2 regions of the Streptomyces sp. NPDC054842 genome follow, and region 2 is predicted to be linked to the other one. Evidence: riboswitches for the same ligand, from Rfam matches in the RefSeq annotation. Region 2 holds a riboswitch; the other holds the start of a gene.
The links. A riboswitch is a leader RNA that binds a small molecule or an ion and turns the genes downstream of it on or off. The one in region 2 is predicted to bind thiamine pyrophosphate.

Region 1: another riboswitch for thiamine pyrophosphate. It lies ahead of ACWGIS_RS34865 (purine-cytosine permease family protein); the one in region 2 lies ahead of thiO (glycine oxidase ThiO).

The regions. Positions count from the first base shown of each region.
Region 1 covers NZ_JBSGZN010000076.1:13,562-22,087, forward strand. Annotated here, with positions in the region: gene ACWGIS_RS34855 (DUF4232 domain-containing protein) at 1-480, shown strand, start outside; gene thiD (bifunctional hydroxymethylpyrimidine kinase/phosphomethylpyrimidine kinase) at 507-1,334, opposite strand; gene ACWGIS_RS34865 (purine-cytosine permease family protein) at 1,385-2,785, opposite strand; TPP riboswitch at 2,775-2,869, opposite strand; gene ACWGIS_RS34870 (pyruvate carboxylase) at 3,000-6,374, opposite strand; gene ACWGIS_RS34875 (ABC transporter ATP-binding protein) at 6,511-8,325, opposite strand.
Region 2 covers NZ_JBSGZN010000022.1:98,104-106,629, reverse strand. Annotated here, with positions in the region: gene ACWGIS_RS19150 (SCO2102 family sporulation regulator) at 1-238, opposite strand, end outside; gene metF (methylenetetrahydrofolate reductase [NAD(P)H]) at 262-1,218, opposite strand; gene thiE (thiamine phosphate synthase) at 1,314-2,003, opposite strand; gene ACWGIS_RS19135 (Rv2175c family DNA-binding protein) at 2,092-2,463, opposite strand; gene ACWGIS_RS19130 (NAD(P)/FAD-dependent oxidoreductase) at 2,552-3,775, opposite strand; gene ACWGIS_RS19125 (hypothetical protein) at 3,808-4,155, opposite strand; TPP riboswitch at 4,207-4,319, shown strand; gene thiO (glycine oxidase ThiO) at 4,317-5,513, shown strand; gene thiS (sulfur carrier protein ThiS) at 5,510-5,710, shown strand; gene ACWGIS_RS19110 (thiazole synthase) at 5,714-6,508, shown strand; gene pknB (Stk1 family PASTA domain-containing Ser/Thr kinase) at 6,665-8,526, shown strand, end outside.

The DNA of each region.
Region 1 (8,526 bases), on a different contig from region 2:
CCGACCGGAACGAGCCGGACCTCGGCGTCCGCCCCGAGCCCGGCCGGCAGCGGCACCCCGGGCGGTAGGTGCCACACCTCCGAACTGCGCGCCTCGGTCGGGGACAACGACCCGGGCGCCGGACAGGAGAACTTCCCCGTCGTCCTGACCAACGGCTCCTCGCGGACCTGCACCGTGCGCGGGTTCCCCGGCGCGGCCTTCGTCGACGCGTCCGGCAAGCAGCTCGGCCCGGACCCCAAGCGGTCGCCGGAGACGCCGAGGACGGTCACCCTGGCGCCGGGGCAGAGCGCCCTGGCCGGCCTGACCTTCTCCAACCCCGGGATCAGCGGCGCCAGGACCGCGGTACCTGACGCCCTCCTGGTCACGCCGCCCGACGAGAGGGCCTCGCTCCGGGTGCGGTGGACGCACGGCGAGGTCCCCGTGTCGGGCAACGCCTCCACGGTCTCCCTGACAGTCCTGCGCACCGGCCCCGGCGCCTGACGAACGTGCCGCGGGCGCAACGCCGTTCAGCGGTTCGCGCGCAGCCGCCAGCCGTGGTCGACCGGGCCCAGACCCGCGCCCAGCGGGAAGCCCGCGGCTATCGCGCCGGTGACGTAGTCCTTCGCGTGCCGCACCGCGTCCGGCACCGGCAGCCCCCGCGCCAGGCCGACGGCCACCGCGGAGGCCAGGGTGCAACCGGTGCCGTGGGTATGGCGGTTGTCGTGGCGGGGCGCGCGCAGCCAGTGCTCCTCGCGGCCGTCGGTGAGCAGGTCCACCGCCTCGCCGGGCAGGTGCCCGCCCTTCACCAGGACCCAGCGCGGCCCGTACGCCAGCAGCCGTTCCGCCGCCTCGGACATACCTCGCTCGTCCGTGGCGCGGACGCCCGTGAGCTGCGCCGTCTCGTCCAGGTTCGGGGTGGCCACCGTCGCCACGGGCAGCAGGGCGGTGCGTACGGCGTCCAGGGCCTCGTCCGCCAGCAGCCGGTCGCCGTGCTTGGAGACGCTCACCGGGTCCACGACCACCGGCGCGGTGGTCCCGGCCAGCAAGTCGGCGACGGTGCGCACGAGTTCGGCCGAGGCGAGCATGCCGGTCTTCACGGCCTGCACCCCGATGTCGTCCACGACGCTGCGGTACTGCGCGCGTACCGCGTCGGCCGGGAGCTCCCAGGCGCCCTGGACGCCGACGGAGTTCTGCGCGGTGACCGCGGTCAGCACGCTCATGCCGTGGGCGCCGAGCGCGAGCATCGTCTTGAGGTCGGCCTGGATGCCGGCGCCGCCACCGGAGTCCGAACCGGCGACGGTCAGGACGCGGGGCGGCGCGACGGACGGTGCGGCGGGGCCGCTGGAGGGAGTCATACCTGGTTCTCCGTACGGGGAAGGGGGCGTGCGGCGGCGGGGGCGCCCGGTCAGCGGCGGGCGCGCAGGCGCAGCGGGGCGTAGACCACGAGGGCCGCGGCGAAGGCCACGGGGTAGGCGAGGTCGGCGCCGTGCAGGGCCTCGGCCACCGGTCCGACGTACAGGCTGGTGCTCATGAACGGGACGGCGGCGGCGAAGGCGACGGCGAACGCGGTGAGCGCGGGCCACCAGGGCCGCGGGCGGGCCTCCTCGGCGGCGAGGTCGACCGGTGCGCCGCCGCGGGCCCTGCCGCGCACGATCCAGTCGACGGCCACGACGGCGACGAACCCGGGGATCCAGTAGCCGACGAGGAGGAGGACGTTCTGGAAGCGGGCGGTGGTGTCCGCGGCGTGCATCCACAGCACGAGCGGGAAGCCGAGCGCGGCGGCGAGGGCGGCGGCGACGGGGCGGGGCAGCCGCACGCCCATGGTCTGCAGGGCCAGGGAGCCGCTGTAGTCGTTCATGGCGTTGCTGCACAGGGCGGCGAGCGCCACGGCGAGCAGTCCGAGGGCGCCGGGCACTCCGCCGCCGAGCAGCGTGTCGACGCCGTGGGCGGTCTGGTCGGTGAAGACGGACGCGCCCCACAGTCCGAGCGCCTGCACGGCGACGAAGGAGACGGCGAGACCGAGCAGCGTGCACCAGAACATCCGGGGCCGGGACGCGGTGCGCGGCAGGTAGCGGCTGAAGTCGCTGGCGTAGGGAGCCCAGGACAGGGCGAGGCTCAGCGCGACGGCGCAGGTCAGGACGAAGGCACCGGCGCGGTCGGCGCCGTGCACGGTGGCCGTGGCGAGGTGCGGGTCGCCGGTCGCCAGTCTGGCCGTGAGGCCGAGGAGGGCGGCGCCGAGGGCGAAGGTCATGACGGTCTGGAGGCGGTGGATCGCCTCGTACCCGAGGACCCCGAGCCCTCCTTGCGCGGCCATCACGACCAGGACGCCGGCCCAGAACGGCCAGCCGCACAGCTGGGCCAGGGCGTCCCCGCCGAACAGGCCGATCAGGGCGTCCCAGGCGATCGACGACAGCCACTGGAGGGCGCCGGGCAGTACGACGGCGGGGCCGAACGCGAGCCGGGACAGCGGGAGTTGGGCCGTGACGGTCACGCTGCCCCAGGTGCCGAGGTAGGCGGTCGGCACGGCGCCGAGGAGGGTGCCGAGGACGACGGCGGCGAGCGCGGTGGCGAAGTCGAGGCCGAGCGCGGCGCCGACGGTGCCGGTGAACACCCCGGTCATGGTCAGGTTGGGCGCGAACCACACGGTGAACAGCCGCCCGGGGCCGCCGTAGCGGGCGTCCTCGGGAACGGGCGCTATGCCCCGCGCCTCGACCCGCAGGTCACCGGGGGCGGCGGGCATCCGCCCGTCGAACGCGCGCTGCGGGCCTGCGACGGCCACCTCGCCACGGGCATGCGGCAACGACATGAGACATCCCTCCGCCAGTCCTAACTGGTTCAGGTTCGACGGGTGTGATCTCAGCCCTCGTGCGGGGCACCCCGTGTCCGGTTACGCCGGACAGGATAGCCACAGGGGTGCCGTTCCGACCGGCCCGGGTGGGCACTGGTCGGCACGGCACCCCTGCGTCACGTGCGGCGGAGCGGCCGGACGGGCCGCGCGGCCGGGTCCGGCGGGTACGGGATCAGGCGATCTCGACGAGCAGGTCGCCGCCCTCCACCTGCTGGATGCGGTTGATGGCCAGCCGCGACACCTTCCCGGACTTCGGGGCGGTGACCGAGGCCTCCATCTTCATCGCCTCGATGGTGGCGACGGTGGCGCCCGCCTCCACCTCGTCGCCCTCGGCGACCGCGAGGGTCACCACACCGGCGAACGGCGCGGCGACGTGACCGGGGTTGGCCCGGTCGGCCTTCTCCGTCGCCGGGATGTCGGAGGACACGGCGGTGTCGCGCACCTGGATCGGGCGCAGTTGGCCGTTGAGCGCGGACATCACGGTCCGCATGCCGCGCTCGTCGGCCTCGCCCACGGCCTCCAGCTCGATGAGCAGCCGCACGCCCGGTTCGAGATCGACGGCGTACTCCTTCCCCGGGCGGAGCCCGTAGAAGAAGTCCTTGCTGTCCAGCACGCTGGTGTCGCCGTAGGTCTGGCGGTGCGTCTCGAACTCCCTTGTGGGGCCCGGGAACAGCAGCCGGTTGAGTGTCGCTCGCCGGTCCTTCGCGAGGCCCTCGCGGTCGTCCGCGGTGAGCTCCTGCTGCGGCTTCGGGGCGGCTCGGCCCTCCAGCGCCCGGGTGCGGAACGGCTCCGGCCATCCGCCGGGCGGGTTGCCCAACTCGCCCCGCAGGAAGCCGATCACGGAGTCGGGGATGTCGAACCGGTTCGGGTTGGCCTCGAAGTCCTCCGGTGAGACTCCGGCGCCGACGAGGTGGAGCGCGAGGTCGCCCACCACCTTCGAGGACGGGGTGACCTTCACCAGGTGACCGAGGATGCGGTCGGCTGCGGCGTACATCGCCTCGATGTCCTCGAAGCGGTCGCCGAGGCCCAGCGCGACCGCCTGCGTGCGCAGGTTGGACAGCTGGCCGCCGGGGATCTCGTGGTGGTAGACCCGCCCGGTCGGGGAGGCGAGCCCCGCCTCGAAGGGCGCGTAGATCCTGCGGACGCTCTCCCAGTACGGCTCCAGGTCGCCCACGGCCTTCAGGCTGAGCCCGGTGGGCCGCTCGGAGTAGTCGGTCGCGGCGACGATGCCCGACAGGGACGGCTGCGAGGTGGTGCCCGCCATCGACGCGACCGCTCCGTCGACCGCGTCGGCGCCGGCCTGGATCGCGGCGAGGTACGTGGCGAGCTGGCCGCCCGCCGTGTCGTGGGTGTGGATGTGCACCGGCAGCTCGAACTCGCGGCGCAGCGCCGAGACGAGGGTCGCCGCGGCCGGCGCCCGCAGCAGCCCGGCCATGTCCTTCACGGCCAGGACGTGCGCGCCCGCCTCGACGATCTGCTCGGCCAGACGGAGGTAGTAGTCGAGGGTGTAGAGCCGCTCGGAGGGGTCGGACAGGTCGGACGTGTAGCAGAGGGCGACCTCGGCGACGGCCGTCCCGGTCTCCCGGACGGCGTCGATGGCGGGCCGCATCTGCCCGACGTCGTTCAGCGCGTCGAAGACGCGGAAGATGTCGATGCCGGTGGCCGCGGCCTCCTGCACGAAGGCGTCGGTGACCTCGGTCGGGTACGGGGTGTAGCCCACGGTGTTGCGGCCGCGCAGCAGCATCTGCAGGCAGATGTTCGGCACCGCCTCGCGCAGTGCGGCCAGCCGCTCCCAGGGGTCCTCGGCGAGGAAGCGCAGGGCCACGTCGTAGGTGGCGCCGCCCCAGCACTCCAGGGACAGCAGCTCGGGCAGGGTCCGGGCGACCACGGGGGCGATGGCGAGCATGTCCTTGGTGCGGACCCGGGTGGCGAGGAGCGACTGGTGGGCGTCGCGAAACGTGGTGTCGGTGACGCCGATGGTCGGTGACTCGCGCAGCCGGCGGGCGAAGCCCTCGGGGCCGAGCCGGACCAGGAGCTGCCGGGAGCCCGCGGGCGGTTCCGTGGCGGGCACCACCGGGATCTTTGTGCCGGGGTCGACGGACTGGGGGCGTTCGCCGTGCGGCTTGTTGACGGTGACGTCGGCGAGGTAGGTGAGCAGCTTGGTGCCGCGGTCGGCGGAGTGGCGTGCCGTCAGCAGATGCGGCCGGCGCTCGATGAACGACGTCGTGACGCGGCCGGCGCGGAAGTCCGGGTCGTCGAGGACGGCCTGGAGGAACGGGATGTTCGTGGCGACGCCGCGGATGCGGAACTCGGCCACGGCACGCCGGGCCCGGCCGATCGCGGTGTCGAAGTCGCGGCCCCGGCAGGTGAGCTTGACCAGCATGGAGTCGAAGTGGGCGCTGATCTCCGTACCGGCGTGGGTGGTGCCGCCGTCGAGCCGGATGCCGGAGCCGCCGGGCGAGCGGTAGGCGCTGATCCTGCCGGTGTCCGGGCGGAAGCCGTTGGCCGGGTCCTCGGTGGTGATCCGGCACTGGAGGGCGGCGCCGTGCAGGGTGACCGTCTCCTGCGAGAGGCCGAGGTCGGCCAGCGTCTCACCGGCGGCGATGCGCAGCTGGGCCTGGACGAGGTCGACGTCGGTGACCTCCTCGGTGACCGTGTGCTCGACCTGGATGCGCGGGTTCATCTCGATGAAGACGTGGTTGCCGTCCCGGTCGAGGAGGAACTCCACGGTGCCCGCGTTGCGGTAGCCGATCTCGCGGGCGAACCGTACGGCGTCGGCGCAGATCCGCTCGCGGAGCGCCGGGTCGAGGTTCGGCGCGGGCGCCATCTCGATGGCCTTCTGGTGGCGGCGCTGCACCGAGCAGTCCCGTTCGAACAGGTGGATGACGTTGCCCTGTCCGTCGGCGAGGATCTGCACCTCGATGTGGCGGGGCTCCACGACGGCCTTCTCCAGGAAGACCGTGGGGTCGCCGAACGCGGAGGCGGCCTCCCGCGAGGCCGCCTCGATGGACTCTCGCAGCTGGGCCGGGTCCTCGACGCGGCGCATGCCGCGGCCGCCGCCGCCGGCCACCGCCTTGACGAACACGGGGAAGCCGACGTCCTCGGCGGCGCGGACGAGTTCGTCGACGTCGGTGGAGGGCGCCGAGGAGCCGAGGACGGGCACGCCGGCCGCGCGGGCCGCCGCGACGGCACGCGCCTTGTTCCCGGTCAGCTCCAGAATCTCGGTGGCCGGCCCGACGAAGGTGATGCCCGCCTCCTCGCAGGCGCGTGCCAGGTCGGGGTTCTCCGACAGGAACCCGTAGCCCGGGTAGACCGCGTCGGCTCCCGCCCGGCGCGCGGCGCGGACGATCTCCTCGACGGAGAGGTAGGCCCGCACCGGGTGTCCCGGTTCGCCGATCTCGTAGGCCTCGTCGGCCTTCAACCGGTGCAGTGAATTGCGGTCCTCGTGCGGGAAGACGGCGACCGTCCGGGCGCCCAGCTCGAAGCCGGCGCGGAACGCGCGAATCGCGATTTCACCTCGGTTGGCGACCAGCACCTTGCGGAACATTCGGGATCCCTTCAGCCTGCTCGGTGACGCGCACCATGGTGTCGGCCCTGCCCGCCCGGCGCCATGTGAGGCGGCCCACTCCGCTCGTGTGAGGCGGGCCACTGCCCCCTTCCGGTGCGCCGGGGCGCGGCTGTTCTCAGAGCAGACCGGCGCGGGCTGGGCCGTCGTCGAGGAAGCCGCCCGACTGGTGCTGCCACAGCTTCGCGTAGGTGCCCTGCGAGGCGAGCAGCTCCTGGTGGGTGCCCTGCTCGACGATCCGGCCGTGGTCGAGGACGACGAGCCGGTCCATGGTGGCGACGGTGCTGAGCCGGTGGGCGACCACGAGCGCCGTCCGCCCCTCCATGAGCCGCCACAGGGCCTCCTGGACGAGCAGCTCGCTCTCGGAGTCGAGGGCGCTGGTCGCCTCGTCGAGCAGCAGGACCGGCGCGTCGCGCAGGATCGCCCGGGCCAGGGCGACGCGCTGGCGCTGGCCGCCGGACAGCTTGACGCCACGCTCGCCGACCATCGTGTCGAAGCCGTCCGGCAGCGCGTCGGCGAACTCGGTGACGTGTGCCGCCTCGGCCGCGCGCCTGACCTCGGCGTCGGTGGCGTCCGGCCGGGCGAACGCGATGTTGTCCCGCAGGGTGCGGTGGAACATGGCCGGGTCCTGGGGCACGTAGGCGAGCATGCTCCGCAGGTCGGCCTGGCGCAGCCCGGCGATGTCCTGGCCGCCGACCAGGATGCGTCCGCCGTCGATGTCCGTCATCCGCAGCAGCAGGCGCGTGAGGGTGGTCTTGCCGCCGCCGGACCGGCCGACGAGACCGACCTTCGCCCCGGCGGGCACGGCCAGGTCGAGGCCCTCGAACAGGGGCGGGGCACCGGCGTGGGCGAACGTCACGCCCTCGAAGCGGACGTCGGCGGCGCGGGAGCGCAACGGCTCCGGGCACGGCGGGTCGAGCACGGTCGGCGGGGTCAGCAGCAGCTCGGTGAACTGCGCGGCCTCCGTCATCGAGCTCTCCAGGCGGCGGTAGATCTGGTTGAACTCGAACATGATCCGGGTCGCGTTGCTGTAGTACGTGAAGACGACCACGACCGCCTCCACGCCGAGCCTGCCCCCGCCGAGCGCGACCGCGAGGAGCAGGCCCAGCGCGTTGGTCAGGACGGACATCGGCGCGACGAGGGTGTCGATGCGCAGGTTGCCGTAGTCCCAGGAGCGCAGCGTGAGCCGTCGGGACTCCGCCACCCGGGACCGGTGCTCGGCGGCCTCGCCCTCCTCGGCGGCGAAGGCACGGACCGTGTCCATGTTCATGAGGCTGTCGGCGACGTGTCCGGACACCCGGGCGATGGCCTCCTCGCGCCGGCCGACGAGTGCCTGGCGGCGCCGGATGAGGGGGGCCACGCAGAGCCCGGTCACGGTGATCATCACCAGCAGACCGACGACGAGCAGCGGTTCGTAGCCCCACAGGACGACCGAGCCGAAGATGAGCGGCACGAGGCTGCCCACGACCGAGAAGGTCAGCGTGTCGACGCCCTCCTCGAAGCGCGAGGCGAAGCTCAGCACCCGCTTGGTCAGCGATCCGGCGAAGTTGTCGTGGAAGAACGCGGCGTCCTTGGCGAACAGCTCGTCCATGCCGATGACGTACAGGTGCTCGATGCCGAGGGCGTCGAGGCGGTTCAGGCAGTGCATGCCCAGCCTCCGCAGCAGCTCGGCGAGGAGCAGGACACCGGCGAAGCCGAGCACGTACGGCAGGGCGGAGCCGAGGGTGGTCCCGGCGTCACCGGCGAGGCGGCCGACGAGCTTGGCGACGACCAGCGGCGCGATGTAGTTCGTCCCGATGTTCCCCAGCGCGGGCAGGAGCATCCCGGGCAGCGCCAGCCATCGCAGCCGCGCCAACTCCCGCCCGTAGTACCGCAATGCGAGGGCCACCGCGCCTTTTTCCGGCGGTTTCCCACGCGACGAGAACGGTCCCATTGCACCCCCGTGCTGTCGGACGGCACGCCGCGTCCGACCTGGCGGGTGGCGGGGTGCGGCCGCGGCGTCCCCGCGCACCTCGCGCCACGCCGGCCGCGGCATGCGCGTTCGGGCCGATCAGGAACCGCAGTGTCCCGCGGCGGCGGAGGAGGAGTCCAAGAAGTTTTGCGGCCGGAAGGGGGCCGCCCGCGCTTTCCGGCC
Region 2 (8,526 bases):
AGCCCGTGGAGAAGCCGCGGCGGAAGGAGAGCGTCACGTACGTCTGGCCGACCGCGAAGGCGGCGGCGCCCAGGCCGATGACCACCACGGAGGGGATCAGCACGCCGAGCACGACGCAGAGGAAGCCGCCGAAGGCGAGCAGCCGCCAGCGCAGCCGCGCCTTGTACTGCAGCAGCACCTCACCCAGCAGCCACAGCGCGACCATCCCGAACGCGATGTAGAGGACCGTCCAGCCCATGTACGCCCCTCTCCCAGTAACCGCTACGCAGTGTGTCGCACACCGGCGCGGTCGGTCCAGGCCCGCTGTGGGTGGTGCAGGCCCAGGTTCTCGTAGATCTCCAGTGTCGCCGTGGAGTTGTTGAGCGTGATGAAGTGCAGACCGGGAACTCCCTCGGCCAGCAGTCGCGCGCAGAACTCGGTGGCGAACTCGATGCCAATGGAGCGTACAGCCGCCGGATCGTCTTTGGCTGTGAGGATCCGCTCTTTCAGCTCGGCCGGGATGGAGGCGTTGCTGAGCTGCGGCAACCGTTCCAGCATCCGCACGCTGGTGACCGGCATCACCTCGGGGATCACCGGCGTGCCGCAGCCGGCCGCGGAGACGCGGTCGCGCAGCCGCAGGTACGACTCCGGCCGGAAGAACATCTGGGTGATCGCGTAGTCCGCGCCGGCGCGGCACTTGTCGACGAAGTGGGCGACGTCCAGGTCCCATTCCGCGGACCGCGGGTGCATTTCGGGGAAGGCAGCGACGCCGACGCAGAAGTCACCGGACTCCTTGATCAGCCGCACCAGGTCGGCCGCGTAGGTCAGGCCCTTGGGGTGCGGCACCCAGTCGCCCATGGGGTCGCCGGGCGGGTCGCCGCGGACCGCGAGCATGTTGCGGATCCCGGCGTCCGCGTACTGACCGATGATGTTGCGCAGTTCGGCGACGGAGTGGTTCACCGCGGTCAGGTGGGCGACCGGGGTGAGCGTGGTGTCGGCGACGATCTGCTGGGTCTCCCGGACCGTGCCCGCGCGCGTGGAGCCGCCCGCGCCGTAGGTCACGGAGACGAAGTCGGGTGCGACGGCCTCGACCCGGCGCAGGGCGTTCCACAGGTTCCGCTCGCCCTTGGGGGTCTTCGGCGCGGAGAACTCGAACGAGTACGTCTTCTTGCCGGTCGCGAGCATGTCGCGCACGGTACGTGCGCGGTCAGTCCTGGTGGAAGCAGATCCGAGGGCCATGTTCGCAGGTTAGCCAGGGGATGCCGCCACCCCAACCGAACCGATGATATTTGTCCGATTTGTCGACTTCTTGTCCACCCTTCGGACACTCAGCGTCACCCTCCGCCGTCCCACACCCCGCGCAGCCGCTTGGCGAACTCGCCCGCCGCCGCTCCCGGGTCGTCGGCCTCCGTGATCGCCCGGACGACCACGACCCGGCGGGCGCCCGCCTCCAGGACCTGGTCGAGATTGCCCAGGTCGATGCCGCCGATGGCGAACCAGGGGCGGCCGGTGCCGAGCGACGCCGTGTGCCGGACCAGATCGAGGCCGGGGGCGTGGCGGCCGGGCTTGGTGGGGGTGGGCCAGCAGGGGCCCGTGCAGAAGTAGTCGACGCCCTGCTGGACGGCGGCGGCCTCGGCCTCGGACTCCGCGTGCGTGGAGCGGCCGATCAGGATGTCGTCGCCGAGGATCGCGCGGGCCGCGGGGACCGGCAGGTCGCCCTGGCCCAGGTGCAGGATCGCGGCGCCGGCCGGATGCCGCGCGCGGCTCGCGTGGGCCACGTCCGCCCGGTCGTTCACCGAGAGCAGCGCGCCGTGGCGGCGGCACTTCTCGGCGAACAGCTCCAGGTACTCGAGCTCCTCCGCCGCCTCCAGGCTCTTGTCCCGCAGCTGCACGAGGTCGACACCGCCGGCCAGGACCGCGTCGAGGAACTCCGGGAGGTCGCCCTGGCGCCTGCGGGCGTCCGTGCACAGGTAGAGGCGGGCGTCGGCGAGCTGGGCGCGGGCGGCGGCACCGGTCTCGGGCATGGCTGGGTCCCCCGTGGTCGGTGGTGTACGGACCACGGCGGCCGGGCGGGCCGGCGGGCCGTGGTCCGTACACCGGAAGGTGGTCGGATCAGACGGCGAGCGCCTGGGCGCGGCGCTTCACCTCCGTGCCGCGATTCTCGCTCAGAGCCTGCGCGGGGGTGCCGGGCAGGGTCGAGTCGGGGGTGAAGAGCCACTCGAGCATCTCTTCGTCGGTGAAGCCGTCGTCCCGCAGGAGCGTCAAGGTGCCGGACAGGCCCTTGACGACCTTCTGCTCGGCCCCGTCGATGAAGGCGGCGGGGACGTGCAGCGCGCGGTTCTCACCACGGCGTACGGCGATGAGCTGGCCGTCCTTGACCAGCTGCCGGACGCGGGTCACCTCGACGCCGAGCAGTTCGGCGATGTCGGGGAGGGTGAGCCAGGCGGGGACGAGAGCATCGATCTTTGCGTCAATCTCGGTCACGGGACAAGCCTGCCATCTGGGACCGACAGTCGGAAGCCGGGCCCGTCCGACCTGGGGAGGAGCGAGCGCGCGCGGACCGCGGGACGGCCTACGCCGCCGCCGTCTTCAGCGGCTTCGACGGGTCCGTCAGCGCGTCCGCGTCCATCGGCGTACCGGCCTCGATCAGCTTGCGTCCCTGGGCCAGGTCCCGGGGCCGGCCCACGGCGAGCAGGGCGACCAGGCGGCCCTCGCGGAGCCAGCAGACCGTCCAGGCGGCGCCCGAGGGGTCGCCGCGCCACAGGGTCCTGTCGGCGCCGGCGTGGTGGCCGATGTACTGGACGAAGCGGCCGAACTGCTCGGACCAGAAGTAGGGCACCGGGTCGTACGCCGCGGGGGCCTCGCCGATGATGTTCGCCGCCACGGTGCGCGGCCCCTGGAGCGCGTTGTCCCAGTGGTGGACCAGCAGGCGCCCCTCGTAGCGGCCCGACGGGAAGGAGGCGCAGTCGCCGACCGCGTAGACGTCGGGCGCGGAGGTGCGCAGGTGGGCGTCGGCCACGATCTCGCCCTGGGCGCCGAGTTCGATACCGGAGCCGGTGAGCCAGCCGGTCGCGGGGCGGGCCCCGATGCCGACGACGACCGCGCCCGCGGGCACCCGCGAACCGTCGTCGAGGACGACCGCGCCGGGCTCGACGCGCTCCACGCGCGCGTGGGTGCGCAGCGCGGCCCCGCTGTCGGCGTACCAGGCGGCCATGGGGGCGGCCACCTCGGGAGGCAGCGCACCGGCGAGCGGCCGGTCGGCGGCCTCGACGACGGTCACCGCGCATCCGGCCTCGCGGGCCGCGGTCGCGAACTCGGCGCCGATCCAGCCCGCTCCGACGACCACGATGTCGTGCTGCTCGGCGAGCACCGGGCGCAGCCGCTCGGCGTCGTCCAGGGTGCGCAGCAGATGGACTCCGGGGATGCCTTCGGTGCCCGGCAGCCGAATCGGTTCCGCCCCGGTCGCGATCACCAGGACGTCGTACGGCACGGGCCCGTCGGCGGTGTCCAGTTCGTGCTCCGCGGGGCGTACGCCGAGCACCTCGCAGCCGAGCCGCAGCCCGATGCCGAGCGCCTCGAAGTCGACGTCGAAGGCGGAGCCCTCGGCCTTGCCGAGCAGCACGGCCTTGGACAGCGGCGGACGGTCGTAGGGCTGGTGCGGCTCCCCGCCGATCAGGGTCACCGTGCCGGTGAAGCCCTGTTCCCGCAGGGCGACCGCGGTCTGCACCCCGGCCATGCCCGCGCCCACGACGACGACCCGCCGTGCCGTGTCCCCGGACTGCGTCTGCTCGCTCACGTGATCACCATAGACACCTGACACGGCGTCAGTCACCGGGCGTGGGCGATCTCCTCCACCACGCTCGTCCCGCTGCCCTCCTGCGACTCCCACTGCCAGTTCTCCTCAAGCCGTACCCGTCCGTCGGCCAGCTCGACGACCTGGGACACGCAGTGCCCGGAGGAGGTCGTTCCGTCGTGCTTCAGCTGCACGTACCGGAAGTCGAGGCGGTCACCCTCACGACTACCCACGAGATGACCTCGTACGACATCGCCGCCCGCGTACTCGGCCCAGATCCGCCCGTCCCGCTCGTGGTAGGTGAACCGGGTGCGGGTGCCGACCTGTCCCGGGGCCTGGTCGGCGACCGGGGCGAGGACGAGGCCGTCGAGCGAGCGGGCCATGCGGGGAGCTCCTCTACTGGGGTCCGGGGCGACGGGCTAGGGTGGCCAACGTAAAGCACACGCGGGAGCCCGGACGCACCGGGCTGAGAGGGAGGCTGGACGGCCTCCGACCGTACGAACCTGATCCGGGTCATGCCGGCGAAGGGAGGGGCTGGACGCCCATGTCGCGTACCTCACAGTCCACGGACACCGCACGCGGGTCCTCGGGTCCGCCGGACGTCCTCGTGGTGGGCGGGGGCATCATCGGTCTGGTGACCGCCTGGCGGGCCGCGCAGCGCGGGCTCACCACCGCGGTCGTGGACCCCGAGCCGGGCGGCGGCGCCGCGCAGGTGGCCGCCGGCATGCTGGCCGCCGTCACCGAACTCCACTACGGCGAGCAGACGTTGCTCGGCCTCAACCTGGCCTCCGCCGAGCGCTACCCCGACTTCGTGGCGGAGCTGACCGAGGTCACCGGCCTCGGCCTCGGCTACCGCCGCTGCGGCACACTCGCCGTCGCGCTCGACGCCGACGACCGCGCCCACCTGCGCGAACTGCACGCGCTGCAGCGCCGGTCGGGCCTGGAGTCGGAGTGGCTCAGCGGACGTGACTGCCGCCGGCTGGAGCCGATGCTCGCACCGGGCGTGCGCGGCGGGCTGCGGGTGGACGGCGACCACCAGGTCGATCCGCGCCGGCTCGCCGCCGCGCTCGTCGTGGCCTGCGAGCGCGCCGGGGTGGTCCTGCACCGGACCTGGGCCGAGCGGCTGAGCGTCGTCCGGGGCCGGGCCACCGGGGTGGTCACCGCGGACGGCGGCGCGCTGCCGGCCGGCCGGGTCGTCCTCGCCGGGGGCAGCCTGAGCGGACGGCTGGCGGGCGTCCCCGACGACCTGCTGCCGCCGGTGCGCCCGGTGAAGGGGCAGGTGCTGCGGCTGACCGTGCCGCGGCCGTACGCGCCGTTCCTCAGCCGGACCGTGCGCGCCGTCGTGCGGGGCAGCCACGTCTACCTGGTGCCGCGCGAGAACGGCGAGCTGGTCGTCGGCGCCACCAGCGAGGAGCTGGGCTGGGACACCACGGTCACCGCGGGCGGTGTGTACGAGCTGCTGCGCGACGCCCACGAACTGGTCCCCGGGATCACGGAACTGCCGCTGACCGAGACCCGCGCCGGGCTGCGCCCCTGCTCGCCGGACAACGCCCCGCTGCTCGGGCCCACCGGACTGGACGGCCTGCTGCTGGCCACCGGCCACCACCGCAACGGCGTGCTGCTCACCCCGGTCACCGGCGACGCCATGGCGCACGTCCTGACCACCGGTGAACTCCCGGACGTGGCACGCCCGTTCACCCCCCGACGCTTCAGCACCGCCCGCACGGAGCAGCCCGCATGAACATCTTCGTCAACGGGGAGCGCCGGCACGTCGCCCCGGGCACCGCGCTCGACGCCCTCGTCGCGACCCTCACCGCGGCCCCGTCCGGTGTCGCCGCCGCCCTGAACGAGACCGTCGTCCCGCGCCGTCAGTGGGCCGGCACGGCCCTCGCCGACGGGGACCGCGTCGAAGTACTCACCGCCGTCCAAGGAGGCTGACCCATGGCCGACGACCCCTTCGTCCTCGGCGGCACGTCCTACGCGTCCCGCCTGATCATGGGTACCGGCGGCGCCCCCAGCCTGGACCTGCTGGAGCGCTCCCTGGTGGCCTCGGGCACGGAGCTGACCACGGTCGCGATGCGCCGGGTCGATCCGCGGGCGCACGGTTCGGTGCTGTCCGTCCTGGACCGGCTCGGCATCCGGGTCCTGCCGAACACGGCGGGCTGCTTCACGGCGGGCGAGGCGGTCCTCACCGCCCGGCTCGCTCGGGAGGCCCTCGGCACCGACCTGGTCAAACTGGAGGTCATCGCGGACGAGCGCACGTTGCTGCCGGACCCGATCGAGCTGCTGGACGCCGCCGAGACGCTGGTCGACGACGGGTTCACGGTGCTGCCGTACACGAACGACGACCCGGTGCTGGCGCGGAAGCTGGAGGACGTCGGCTGCGCCGCGATCATGCCGCTGGGCTCGCCCATCGGCTCCGGCCTCGGTATCCGCAACCCGCACAACTTCCAGCTGATCGTGGAGCACGCGCGTGTGCCGGTCATCCTGGACGCGGGCGCCGGGACCGCGTCGGACGCCGCGCTCGCCATGGAGCTGGGGTGCGCGGGTGTGATGCTCGCCTCGGCCGTGACCCGGGCTCAGGAGCCGGTGCTGATGGCCGACGCCATGCGGCACGCGGTCGAGGCGGGGCGGCTGGCGTACCGGGCGGGCCGCATCCCGCGCCGGCACTTCGCGGAGGCGTCCTCCCCGGTGGAGGGGCGTGCGCGGCTGGACCCGGAGCGCCCCGCCTTCTAGGGCGCTGCGCGAGCGTTCCGGCGTTCGTCCCGGGGCGGGCCGCCCGGACCGGCCCGCCTCGGACAGGCCACACGACAGTCACAGGTCTGCTGCATTCCGCCCCCGGAAAGAGCGGACCGGGTGGGCGTGACGGTGGCGGCTCGTAGACTCACCTGCGTGGATACGACCCTTCAGGACCCGCTTGTCGGGCAGGTGCTCGACGGCCGCTACCGCGTCGACGCGCGGATCGCGGTCGGCGGGATGGCCACGGTCTACCGGGCCCTGGACACCCGCCTCGACCGCGTGCTCGCGCTCAAGGTGATGCACCCGGCGCTGGCCGCCGACGCCTCCTTCGTCGAGCGGTTCATCCGGGAGGCCAAGTCCGTCGCCCGGCTCGCCCACCCGAACGTGGTGCAGGTCTTCGACCAGGGGACGGACGGGTCGTACGTCTACCTGGCCATGGAGTACGTCGCCGGGTGCACCCTGCGCGACGTGCTGCGCGAGCGCGGGGCGCTCCAGCCGCGGGCCGCGCTCGACATCCTGGAGCCGGTCCTCGCCGCGCTCGGCGCCGCCCACCGGGCCGGTTTCGTGCACCGCGACATGAAGCCGGAGAACGTCCTGATAGGGGACGACGGCCGGGTCAAGGTGGCGGACTTCGGTCTCGTGCGCGCCGTGGACACGGTGACGAACACCACGGGGTCCGTCCTCGGCACCGTCTCCTACCTCGCCCCCGAGCAGGTGGAGCACGGCACGGCGGACCCCCGCGTCGACGTGTACGCCTGCGGTGTCGTCCTGTACGAGATGCTCACCGGCGACAAGCCGCACTCCGGCGACTCCCCCGCGCAGGTGCTCTACCAGCACCTGAACGCGGACGTGCCGCCGCCGTCGGCCGCCGTGCCGGGGCTGCCCCTCGCCCTCGACGACCTGGTCGCCTCGTCGACCGCGCGCAACCCCGAGGTGCGTCCGTACGACGCGGTGGCGCTGCTCGCCGAGGTGCTGGAGGCGCGCGGCGGACTGACCGCCGAGCAGCTGGACGCCGTACCGCCGAAGGCCGTGGCGGTGAACCACGACAACGCCGAGGACCGGACGAGCGTGATCCCGCGCTCGCTGTCCGGGCAGCGGCCGCTGCCGGTGAACGAGGACGAGGCGGTGCTGAACCGCACCAGCCGCCTCGCGAGCCCGCCGGTCCCGCCGCGGCGGCCCACCGGCGCGGGTGTCCGGCCCGGGCGCGGGATGGTGGCGATCGTTGCTGCCGTGCTGCTGGTGCTCGGCGTCGGCGCGGGCGTCTGGTACATCAACTCCGGGCAGTTCACCAAGGTCCCGGCGGTGCTGGAGAAGACCGAGGACCAGGCGAGGGACCGGCTGGAGGCGGCCGGACTCGACGTCAAGGAGGTCCGGCGGGACTTCAGCGACACGGTGAAGCGGGGCACGGTCAGCAAGGTCGACCCGGGTGTCGGTGAGCGGATCCGGGAGAACGACTCGGTGACGCTGACCATCTCCAAGGGCCCCGAGGTCGTGAAGGTGCCCGACCTGGAGGGCGAGACGCTGGAGAGCGCCAGGGACCGGCTGAAGTCGGCGGGCCTGGCGGCCGGGATGGTCACCCGCGACTTCAGCGAGGACGTCGACCGCGGTTCCGTGATCGGTACGGAGCCCGGGGCCGGGACCGAGCGGCACGCCGGGTCGGCCATCGCGATCACGGTGAGCAGGGGCCGCGCGATCGACGTGCCCGACGTCACGGGTTCCTCGGTCGAGGACGCCACCGAGGAGCTGGAGGACGCGGGCCTGAAGGTCGAGGTCGCCGCGGAGCGGGTGACGTCGTCGGAGTTCGACAAGGGCGAGGTCGCCGAGCAGAAGCCGCGCGGCGACGAGAAGCAGCTCGCCGAGGGCGACACCGTGACGCTGACCCTCTCCAAGGGCCCGGAGATGATCGAGGTCCCGGACGTCGTCGGGGACAGCGTGGACGACGCGACCCGGGAGCTGGAGGACGCCGGGTTCGAGGTCGACCAGGACCGCGGGCTGCTCGGCCTCTTCGGGGACAC